2 regions of the Priestia sp. USM5 genome follow, and region 2 is predicted to be linked to the other one. Evidence: riboswitches for the same ligand, from Rfam matches in the RefSeq annotation. Region 2 holds a riboswitch; the other holds the start of a gene.
The links. A riboswitch is a leader RNA that binds a small molecule or an ion and turns the genes downstream of it on or off. The one in region 2 is predicted to bind S-adenosylmethionine.
Positions count from the first base shown of each region.

Region 1: another riboswitch for S-adenosylmethionine. It lies ahead of ACWATA_RS27350 (phosphoadenylyl-sulfate reductase); the one in region 2 lies ahead of mtnK (S-methyl-5-thioribose kinase).

Region 1 covers NZ_JBSGKN010000006.1:7,312-13,114, forward strand. The annotation lists gene cysP (sulfate permease) at 1-967, opposite strand, end outside; gene ACWATA_RS27350 (phosphoadenylyl-sulfate reductase) at 987-1,700, opposite strand; SAM riboswitch class I at 1,954-2,056, opposite strand; gene cdaS (sporulation-specific diadenylate cyclase CdaS) at 2,369-2,995, shown strand; gene ACWATA_RS27360 (VOC family protein) at 3,093-3,476, shown strand; gene ACWATA_RS27365 (potassium channel family protein) at 3,544-4,332, shown strand; gene ACWATA_RS27370 (YugN-like family protein) at 4,342-4,746, opposite strand; gene ACWATA_RS27375 (glucose-6-phosphate isomerase) at 4,847-5,803, opposite strand, start outside.
Region 2 covers NZ_JBSGKN010000001.1:3,368,765-3,374,567, reverse strand. The annotation lists gene ACWATA_RS18050 (PAS domain S-box protein) at 1-104, shown strand, start outside; gene ACWATA_RS18045 (methylated-DNA--[protein]-cysteine S-methyltransferase) at 124-627, shown strand; gene ACWATA_RS18040 (hypothetical protein) at 628-792, opposite strand; gene ACWATA_RS18035 (hypothetical protein) at 867-1,106, opposite strand; gene mtnA (S-methyl-5-thioribose-1-phosphate isomerase) at 1,231-2,289, opposite strand; gene mtnK (S-methyl-5-thioribose kinase) at 2,325-3,497, opposite strand; SAM riboswitch class I at 3,633-3,783, opposite strand; gene ACWATA_RS18020 (carbon-nitrogen family hydrolase) at 3,875-4,657, opposite strand; gene ACWATA_RS18015 (pyridoxal phosphate-dependent aminotransferase) at 4,770-5,803, shown strand, end outside.

The DNA of each region.
Region 1 (5,803 bases), on a different contig from region 2:
ATGAATATAAGTCGCTTTCAAGTACTAATTTCACAAGAACATATGAGATTACGAGTGAAAATACAGGGGATACCACCCAAACCTTTAACATTTGAATGACCACTTCGCGCTGTTCTTTCGTAAATCCCGTTTTCGCTGCGCCTATTCCAATAATAGAAGACGTAGTGACCTGTGTAAGCGGTACTGGCAAACCAAACAGTGAAGCGACTGTAACAAGAGAAGCACCAGTACCCGAGATAATGCAGCCTTCTCCTACAGAATAGCGAGTAATTTTTTTTCCGTTTGTTTCAATAACTCGGCCTCCTAGTAAAAGAGCTCCGAGCGCCACCGCCAATCCTCCTGCTATGACACCCGTTGTAGCATCCATTAATCCAGCTCCTACTAGAGGACCGACAGCATTTGCCACATTGTTCATTCCAGCTGAGAAGGCTTCAAAGAATCCCGTTGCAATAACTAAAATCGTTAAAACTCTTTTCCACTTTCCCTCTGCTTCTTTTTTATGCGCTCTGCGCTTTATCACTTTCCCAATCAAAAAAGCAATAACAAATGAAACTAGCGGAACAATAATCCAAAAAGACATCACAATTAAAAGTTTTTCTACATACAGAGATTGATAAGCTACCCCTACTCCAACAACTGAGCCAACTGTTACTTCACTTGTTGATAGAGGGATACCAATCAAATTCGCGAAAAAGAGTGACAGCGTTGCAGCAGCCAGAATGATAATAACTAATTCTACTGACAGCAGTTTTTCAGGTATGATACCTGAACTGATGGTTTTTACCACCTCACCGCCTCCGGTAACAGCTCCGAGCACAATTCCTACAGCACAGATGAACAGGGCCACTCTTCGCTTTTTAATTGCACCGGAGCCGTATGAAACGCCCATAGCAGCTGCTGCACCGCTTGCCCCAATATTCATTGCAAAAAAAAGCGCAATGATAAAGGCAACATATAAAAGCATCATTTATTCAGCTCTTTCGTATTTAAGATTCGTGTAATCCGCACTCCACTTTTTGTGTACCTGCCCATCTTCCTGAACGTAAATCGTCTACATTATAGGCAGGTGCGGTACAGGGCTCACAGCCGATACTTGGGTAGCCTTGATCATGAAGTTTGTTGTATGGCAAATCATGCTTATACACATAACGCCAAATTTCTTTCCATGACCAATGAATTAACGGACAAACTTTCACCTTCTTGAATTTCTCATCTTTATTAAAATAATTCGTGTTGGCACGAGACTCAGACTGCTCGCGTCTTAAACCAGAAATCCACGCATCATAAGGAGCAAGGGATTCTCTTAGCGGAATGATTTTTCGAATTTGACAGCATAGGTTAGGCTGACTCTTCCAAAGCTCATCTCCATGTTTTTCAGCTTGTTCTGCAAGAGTTAAATCCGGCTTTTTCATATGAATACGTAAATCAGGGAAGCGTTCTTTAATTGCATCAATCACTTCATATGTTTCTTTAAAATGAACCCCTGTATCTAAAAAGACAATTTCAGCATCTTTTTTCACTTTTGAAATTAAATCAATTAACACGATTCCTTCGATCCCAAAGCTTGACGCATAAATAATTGAATCTCCGTAGGTATCATACGCCCACTGCAATGCTGAAAGGGCTCCTTTTGTTTCATCTTTACTGTCGAACTCTGGAAATGTATCGCTCCAGTTTTCGTACGTATATAAGTCTGCCATTTTCTCCACTCCAATTCTTAGTTATCCGCGTTATCCAATAAAAAAAGACGGTTTTACCCACTAGAATTGGATAAAACCGCCTCTAGTGTGTCTAGTCAGCGAAACTATTTAATTCTTACTTTGCTTCGGCGTGTTCAAAGGTTTGTTTTAAGTCGGGGTTTACAGTCATCGTTGTCCCTCCTCAAAATATCTCTTGCGCTATATCAAAATAAAAAGTCTTCCGTATTGAAAGACTGGGTAGGCAATAATTTTCACCTTATCTTTCAAAATGATACACACTTTGCTGGAATTAGCACCTTGCTAAGCAGGTTGCCGGGGTTCAGCGGGCCAGATCCCTCCACCACTCTTGATAAGCATTTTTTAAAAATTTTAGCATATTTAGAATATTTGTCAACATTAAAAATTATATATCCGATAAGAAAACTATACTTTAAATTCACAGAAATATCTATACTTTTATTTAAAACAACATATGTAAATTTAACCCAAATGTGAATATATCAGTTTATAAAACGCTTTCTTTTTTTTCGACTTTTTATGTTCTCTTGCTAAATAAAATACAAAATCTCTCTATAAAATTAATAACAGATTTATGAGCTTTACGGATAATTCACCCACATTAGCACACATTACAGATAACACTGACTGACAGATAGGAGCTATATAAGATGGAGAGACAACCCTTTCAATTAGACGATACAATTAAAAATAATGTGCGAACATATTTACAGCAGATTTCAACTGAAGCCTCTAATTTAATTAAACATTTAGACACGAGTGATCATTGTATTTTATGTGATTTTGAGGAGATGAGAAGGTTATTTCAAGATGTTCAAGCTACGGCCGCCTCTTATTACTTGCGCCATTACTTATCGCCTTATACATTTGAATACGCTGCTCTATCCCTAGCTATTCATAACCTCTCTGAGAAACGTCACGGCGCTTTAATTGTCATTGAACGGGAACAAAATGTTGATCCTCTTATTCAAAAAGGAATGCCTATTCAAGCTCCTGTCAGCGCTACGCTAGTTGAGACACTGTTCTATCCAGGGACACCCTTACATGACGGAGCCGTCCTAATTAGAAATAGTCAGCTTATTTCAGCTGCTAATGTTTTACCTCTCTCGTCTATTATTTCAACGAACAAAAAGTTGGGAACACGTCACCGTGCAGCCATTGGAATGTCAGAAAAATCGGATGCATTAATTTTAGTTGTATCTGAAGAAACAGGCAAAATTTCGTTTGCGCTTGATGGAAGCCTCTACCCTATTCACTCCAGCAAAAATATGATTTAAGAGCCCTTTCCTGATAAGCAGCCCTATCTTGACTTATCTATCCTTTCTCTTTAATATATTTCATAGTTTTTACATACTATAGATACGGGTGATGCATATGGCAATTTTAAAATTTGAACATGTAGGCGTTCAAGTAAAGGATATAGAAGAATCTATTGAGTTCTATACACAAAAAGTGGGATTGGAGCTCATCGAAACACTACCACATACCGATCCGTCTTTGAAGCTAGCTTTTCTAGGTTTAGAAGGCAATGTAATCGTAGAGTTAATTCAAGGGTATAACTCAAGCTTACCTAGTGAAGGTAAAGTTCATCATTTTGCGCTGGCAGTAGATGGAATTGAAGAGGAGTTTGAGCGTTTAAAATCAGCAGGCGTTTCATTTGTGGAAGAAAACATTGTAACTTTGCCAAATGGAGCAAGATACTTATTTTTCTACGGTCCAGACAAAGAATGGATTGAATATTACGAAGTAAAAAGATAAAGATATCTTATACCTTCAGTGAAAAATGGTCATACTGTGGCTATGACTAATCACTGGAGGTTTTTTTATGATGGAATGGCTATTATTCCGACTTTTTCGTCGTTCTATTTTAGTGCGGCTTCTTTTTATTATCGGCTGCCTTGTTTTACTTTTCGGCATGCTTATACATTTCCTAGAGCCGCAAACGTTTGGGAATGTGTTTGAAGGAATTTGGTGGGTTATTATTACAATCTCTACTATAGGGTACGGTGATTTTGCTCCCACCACTACGATTGGAAGGTTAGCTGCAATTATTTTAGTCCTGGTTGGAACGGGATTTATTACTACTTATTTTGTCACGCTTTCTAAAATTGCTGTTTCCGCTGAGAGCGCTTATTTGGAAGGGAATTTAAAGTTTTATGGAAAAGATCACTTCATCGTTGTGGGGTGGAATGAGCGCGCCAAACTCGTGCTAGAGTCTTATCGCGACGCATTTCATAAAGAAGACATTGTTCTTATCGACGACTCTCTGACTAAAAACCCCATGATTTGTGATCGCGTTCATTTTATTAAAGGAAGTCCCTCTCACTATGAGGTATTAGAACTTGCTAATGCTCGGTACGCAAAAAAAGTGCTGATTACTGCGGATCAGCATAAGACAGAAGAATATGCAGACATGAATACTATTGTTACACTAGTCGCTCTGCAAGGACTGAACCCTTCTATTTACAGCATCGTTGAACTGTTAACAAAAAAGCATATTCAAAATGCGCAAAATTTGGGGGTAAATGAAATGATTAAAACAAACGAGTTGATTAGTCAGGTCATGTACGAACATATTTTTGTAAAAAAATTAGAGAGTTTAAGAAAAGAATAGTCCCTTCAATTACCGAAGCAGCGCCTCTTCTGCCTCTCTAATTAGCTCTTCTCCTAAGCTGATATACTTTTCTGGAAATGAAGCGTCTGCGTCTTGGGGTTCTGCAAACTGATTAAATGAAGCACCCACGTTTCCATTGTGAACATTGTCATCTAGGCCAATTTGATACTTATGTGAAAGTAAAAATGGCGTACCAATCTGTACGGTTGTTCCTTTAGAATCCAGTTCTCCATTCGTAGCTGTAAACGGGATACGTAAAAACTGATAGCCGACTTCATCATTCATCTTATAGTCGAATGAACCATGATCATAATCCCAATTTCCTCCAATGTTATACCCAAGCGGCTTAAGCGTTTTTTCTAATTCATAAAGCTTGAATAATGTGCCGTCTAATCTTGAAGATAATTCAATCATCTTATCCCTCCTCTGTTTTAACATGTCCTTTTTCCAGCTTTTTATCCTTTATCTCAAAAGCAAAAAAGTTCACCTTCTAACAAGAAGGTGAACTTTTTATTTATTTCAAACGCTTTTCTAATTCTGCTTTCTTCTCTTCAAAACCAGGTTTTCCAAGAAGAGCAAACATATTTACTTTGTATGCTTCTACTCCCGGCTGATCAAATGGGTTTACGCCTAATAAATAGCCGCTGATTGCGCATGCTTTTTCGAAGAAATATACAACATATCCAAATGTATACTCATCTAGCGCTGGAATGTTCACAACTAAGTTTGGAACGCCTCCGTCTGTGTGAGCAAGCATTGTACCTTGGAACGCTTTTTTATTTACAAAGTCAACTGTTTCACCAGCTAAGTAATTTAGTCCATCTAAGTCCGCTGCATCTTCTTCAATTGTTAGCTCATGACGAGAATCTTGAACTTGTACAATTGTTTCAAAAATATCGCGACGACCTTCTTGTACATATTGACCTAAAGAATGAAGATCCGTTGAGAAGTTAGCAGATGAAGGGTAAATACCTTTTTGGTCTTTTCCTTCACTTTCACCAAATAACTGTTTCCACCACTCAGCAAAGTACTGAAGAGCTGGCTCATAGTTAATCAGCATTTCAATTGTTTTTCCTTTATTATAAAGAACATTACGAGCTACAGCATATTGATAAGCTGGGTTCTCTTCTAGCTCTGATGATGAAAATGCTTCTTGAGCATCAGCTGCCCCTTTCATCATTTGTTCGATATCAAGACCTGCAGCGGCGATTGGTAATAAGCCAACCGCTGTTAATACAGAATAACGGCCGCCTACATCATCTGGAATAACAAATGTTTCATAGCCTTCTTCGTCCGCTAATGTTTTTAATGCGCCGCGCGCTTTATCTGTTGTTGCATAAATACGCTTGCGTGCTTCTTCTTTCCCGTATTTCTCTTCTAATAATTTACGGAAGATACGGAAAGCAATCGCCGGTTCTGTTGTTGTACCAGATTTTGAAATAACATTAATAGAGAAATCTTTATCTTGTAA
Region 2 (5,803 bases):
GTTTGATGGTCTCATATAAAATTATCGAAGAACATAAAGGGCGAATTGAAGTGGAAAGCAAAATAGGAGAAGGAACGGCTTTCCGTGTTATTCTTCCAGCCTAATTAGAAAGGATAAGCGAGTATGTACTATGGAGAAATGAACTTATTTTCTGATTTGAAAATTTATATTGTAGCCTCGGAAAAAGGGGTTCAACATATTTGGTTTGATAGCGATGATCACAACGAGCAGCTTAAAAAACTTGTCCATGACGAGAATTATCACCTTGTGAAAGAAGCGAAGCGGCAGCTTCAGGATTATGCTGAAGGGCGCACGCTAACATTTGATGTGCCTTTGGATATAAAAGGAACAGACTTTCAAAAAGAAGTGTGGTTAACGCTTAAAGGTATACCTTATGGACAAACGTGGTCTTATAGTGATGTAGCGGAGTCTGTTAATCGCTCTAAAGCCGTAAGGGCTGTGGGACAAGCGAATCGTCGAAATCCACTGCCTATTATTTTACCTTGTCACCGTGTTATTGGTAAAAATGGAGCTTTAACAGGTTATGCAGGTTCCCAAACTCATATAAAAGAAAAACTATTAATGCTTGAAAGAAATGTAGCAAAAGGCGCTCTGGAGTTAAAATAACTATTCACCGTCTAATTTCCAGCCTTCTCCCTGCACAAAAACACCGTCAATTTGCTGAGGAGAAGGGAGGGAATTTAGTTCTTCATCTTTGGATAAATCGAATAGCTGATATTGCTGCTTGCGATTTAACGCTTTGTTTTTATCCGTTTTTTGCTCTGCACTCATTTTTACTCCTCCTTATTCAAAAAGAATCCCCTATAATATATGTAGAAAAAGCAGAGAGTACTGTTACAATTGTGTTACAAATGCAGCCAAAAAGCGCTGTTTAATAAAAAAGGTTGAGACATAACAAAATCAATGTCATCTAAAGATGAACAACTCGTATAGATGAACTGAACCGCTTGTGACACCGCAGTTGATTTCCGTGCAAGACTTCGCTTTCCGCGGGCGGCCGCTGAGCCTCCTCGTCGCTTGCGCTCCTGCGGGGTCTCACCCCTTCGGCTTTTCCCGCAGGAGTCTTCGCCTTGCCCTCCAATCAACTGCTAGAGGGAACGAAACAGATAAAACGATATTTACCATCACAAAAAAACGAACCACTAATCAACATGTTGATTAGTGGTTCGTTTTGCAGTGGGGCTAAAATACTTTTGTCCCAGCCTCTTGTTATTGAGCAGATTGCAGCAAAACTTTTTGAATGGATTCAAAAGACGGGGAATGGATAACTCCATGCTCTGTAATAATGGCCGTAATCAGTTCGCTTGGCGTCACATCAAAAGCTGGATTGTACACAGAGATTCCGTCTGGAGCAATTTGCGTATCTCCAATGTGCGTTACTTCTTTAGGTGAACGTTCTTCAATAGGGATGCTGCTTCCGTCTTGAATAGATAAATCAAATGTGGACTGCGGCGCTGCTACGTAAAATGGAATACCGAATGCTTTCGCTAAAAGAGCAAGTCCATACGTTCCAATTTTGTTAGCCGTATCGCCATTTGCTGCAATGCGGTCAGCACCTACAATGATCCCATTAATTCCTTTTGTTTTAATGGTATGAGCAGCCATATTATCCGTAATCAGCGTAACGTCTACTCCCGACTGCTGAAGTTCCCATGCTGTTAAGCGAGAACCTTGAAGAACGGGTCTTGTTTCACAAGCAAATACTTCAAGCGGAATATCGCGCTGCTTAGACAAGTGAAAAGGTGCTAAGGCTGTTCCATAATAAGCTGTAGCAATTGAACCAGCATTACATATTGTCATGATTTTATCCTTCTTTTTAAATAAAGAAAGAGCATGATCTCCAATTCGGTAGCACGTTTCTTCATCTTCTACTTGAATTTGAATAGCTTCATGAACAACTTTTGTTTTAGCTTCATTAACGGACGAAGCGGATTCAGCGCTTTTCGCTACGCGCTTCAATGCCCAAAATAAATTGACGGCAGTAGGGCGTGAGCTAGCTAAATACTGTTGATCAAGAGCTAGCTTTTTGTTAAATTCCTTGACTGAATCTGTGTCATAGCTAAGCGCAGAAAGAGCAAGACCAAAAGCCGCCGTAATGCCAATTGCAGGGGCTCCGCGTACTTTCAAGGTAGTGATAGCATCCCATACGTCTTTAATGGTTTGCAGCTTAATATATTCAACTTTGCCAGGAAGCTGCTGCTGATCTAATAAAGTAATATATGATTCATTCCATTCCACTGAGCGCGGAAGTGATAGTGTATTTGTCATGCTGATACCGATCCTTTCATTGTGTACATTATTCGTTATCGAAGTAAATGTTCAAATTCATTTGGTGAAACGTCTTGTTGGTGCAGAAGCAAATAGCGTCCAATTTTTAACGCAGTACGTTTAGCGTTAATTTTTCTTTCCTCTGAAGAAATTTCGTCTAAGTCCGCCACGTGAGCTAAGCCAATCGTACGTCGAATGATTTCACATCCTGCATATCCAACAGCATCTTGCCACGTTTGCGTTAAAATTTCATGTAATAAGCGCTCGTCTTTAGCGAAAGGTTCAGTGTTTTCAGAATGCCAAAGCGCAGTAAAGGTATCTTTGAATACGTTCCATGTGTTCGTAATGTGTGCAAATAACGGTTCGCGATTTGTTTCTCGAGAAAGAGCATTTAAAAATAAATTCGCAACAAATTGCCCTAAATCGAATCCAAACGGACCGTAAAAAGCAAACTCTGGATCAATCACTTTCGTTTCTTGACTGCTAGCAAAGATGCTGCCTGTATGTAAATCACCGTGGATTAGCGTTTGCGCATTTGTTAAAAATTTATATTTTAATTTTGCTGCTTGTAGCTTTACATCACCATCATTCCACAATTCTTCTACATCAGGACGCAGCGCTTTTTCAAATTCATTTGTATCAATATCAAAAAAAGGATCTGTAAAAACTAAATCTTCCGTAATATTGCATAAGTCGGGGTTGCTGTACTTAACAACTTCTTCTTTTTTATCCTGAGGTTTTAAGGCGAAATCAGACGTTTTGAACGCAATATGTCCTAAAAAAGAACCGATATGCTGTGAGAGCAGAGGATAACTTTCACCTTGAATAAGTCCGGCGCGAGAAATCGTTAAGTGAGACAGGTCTTCCATGACCGTAACAGCAAGCGTTTCATCGTGGTAATAAACAGCGGGCACAAGTTCTGGCGTAAATGCACCGAATTGCTTGAGCGCATTGCTTTCAATGGTGGCACGGTTCAAGGATAGAGGCCAGCTTTCGCCTACAACTTTTGCATAGGGAAGCGCTTGTTTGACGATAATGGATTTATTCGTTTGATCATTTATGATGTGAAAGACGAGATTTAAGTTGCCGTCACCAATTTCACGGGCAGTCAGTGCTTCTGTGGCATCAAAAAGACCTAGCTTTTTCACAAGTTTGATTGCTGAAATTTCTGTTAAAGGGTGATACTTCTCTGCTTTTGTTATTGACATCGGAATCCCTCCATAGTTTATTAAACTGATTTGTTTACTAAGTTAATAGGTTTAAGAATATATGGAGGCTTTTATAATTTTAGAAAATATAAAAGCCTCTTTCGTTGGAAAGAGGCTTGATTGTAGTGTTCAAACCTCTTATCTGCCAGAAAAAATTACTTTCTGTTGGAATTAGCACCGTGCCTTTGTAAAACATGTTTTACGGGTGTGATCCATCTTAGGATGGAATGACGGTCGGTTGCTGGGCTTCACAGGGCCAAATCCCTCAGCCAACTCTTGATAAGAGTACGATTACTTATTCAATTTTGATTTGTTTGAATATTTTATGATATCTGGTGAAAATCGTATCATGCAAAAAAACGGCTGTCAATACATAATTAATAAAATTCTGTACGGCGATCTGTAAAGACGGGAATTTGTTTACGAATTTCTTTTACAAGTTCCAGGTTAACGTCAGCACTTAAAAGTTCTTCGCTATCGCCAGCTTCAGCGATTATTTCTCCCCACGGATCGATGACTAAGGAATGTCCGGCAAATGTGTTATTAGGATCTTGGCCTACACGATTACATGCGATTACATAGCATTGATTTTCGATTGCGCGGCTAATGAGCAGGGCTTTCCAGTGGGCGAGTCTTGGAGCCGGCCACTGAGCGACAACAAACAAGACTTCTGCTCCGCTGCTAGTATGAACCCGTATCCATTCTGGGAAACGAATATCGTAACAAATAACTCCTGCGCACAGTGACTGTTCAAGTGTAAAAAGGTTTTTTGCTGTTCCTGCTTCTAAATACAGGTGTTCATCCATTAATTTAAATAAGTGCAGTTTACTGTATTGTGATACTTCACGACCTTTTCGGTCAAAAATATACATCGTATTCGTGACGCCTTGCTCTGTTTTTTTCGCGATCGAACCTCCCACAATATTTACTGCGTTTGTTTTAGCAAACTGAGAGATTAATTGCTTGGCTTGCTGCCCTTCATCATCTGCAATTTCGTCTAGCCGCGTCAAATCATAAGCTGTATCCCATAGCTCAGGAAGCACAAGGATATCAGGGTTTTCTTTCAGGGCTTCCGTCATTTTTTGTTCGATATATTTTCGGTTTTTAGTTGGGTTTCCAAACGCAATATCAAGCTGCAAACACGTAATTTTTACACTCACTTTATCATCCGTCCTTTTTTTAGTAGTTGAAAAAAATGACTTTACAAGTTGAGTATTACAATATATTATTTGTGACTAGAATTTCAAGAATTTTTTGAGAAGGTGTGCGATGATGAAACAATTTGAGCAATCGGAACTATTAAAAAGTTTACCAAAACAATTTTTTGCATCACTTGTGGGCAAGGTAGGAAAAGTAATGGCCCAAGGGCACGACGTTATTAACTTAGGGCAGGGAAATCCTGATCAGCCTACTCCTTCACATATTGTAGAAACACTGCAAAAAGCAAGTGCTAATCCTATGCATCATAAATATTCTCCATTTCGGGGGCACCAGTTTTTAAAAGAGGCCGTTGCGACTTTTTATAAACGAGAATATGGCGTTGATGTGGATCCTGAAAAAGAAGTAGCTATTTTATTTGGCGGAAAGGGTGGACTTGTTGAAATCCCGCAGTGCTTGTTAAATCCTGGAGATACAGTGCTGGTTCCGGATCCTGGGTATCCTGATTACTGGTCTGGAGTAGAGCTTGCAAAAGCCAAGATGGAAGTGATGCCTCTCACGGCTGAAAATCATTTTCTACCCGTATACGAAGAGATAAGTGAACGTGCTAAAGAACAGGCAAAGCTCATGTTTCTAAACTATCCGAATAATCCTACTGGTGCAGTGGCAACGGCAGAATTTTTTGAAGACACCGTGGCGTTTGCTGCCAAGCACGATATTTGTGTGGTACACGACTTTGCTTACGGAGCCATTGGATTTGATGGTAAAAAGCCAATCAGCTTTTTACAGACTCCTGATGCAAAAGAGACGGGAATTGAAATTTATACTCTTTCTAAAACGTATAACATGGCGGGATGGCGAGTTGGATTTGCTGTAGGAAATGAAAGTGTAGTAGAAGCTATTAATCTTCTTCAAGATCATATGTATGTCAGCCTCTTTGGGGCCGTTCAAGAGGCAGCAGCCGCAGCTCTGTTGGAATCTCAACAATGTGTGAATGATTTAGTTAAGCGCTATGAATCTAGACGCAATACCTTTATTCAAGGGCTTCAAGAAATTGGTTGGGATGTTACATCCCCAGCGGGTTCCTTTTTTGCATGGCTAAAAGTTCCTAAAGGATATACTTCTGAACAATTTTCAGATTTACTTCT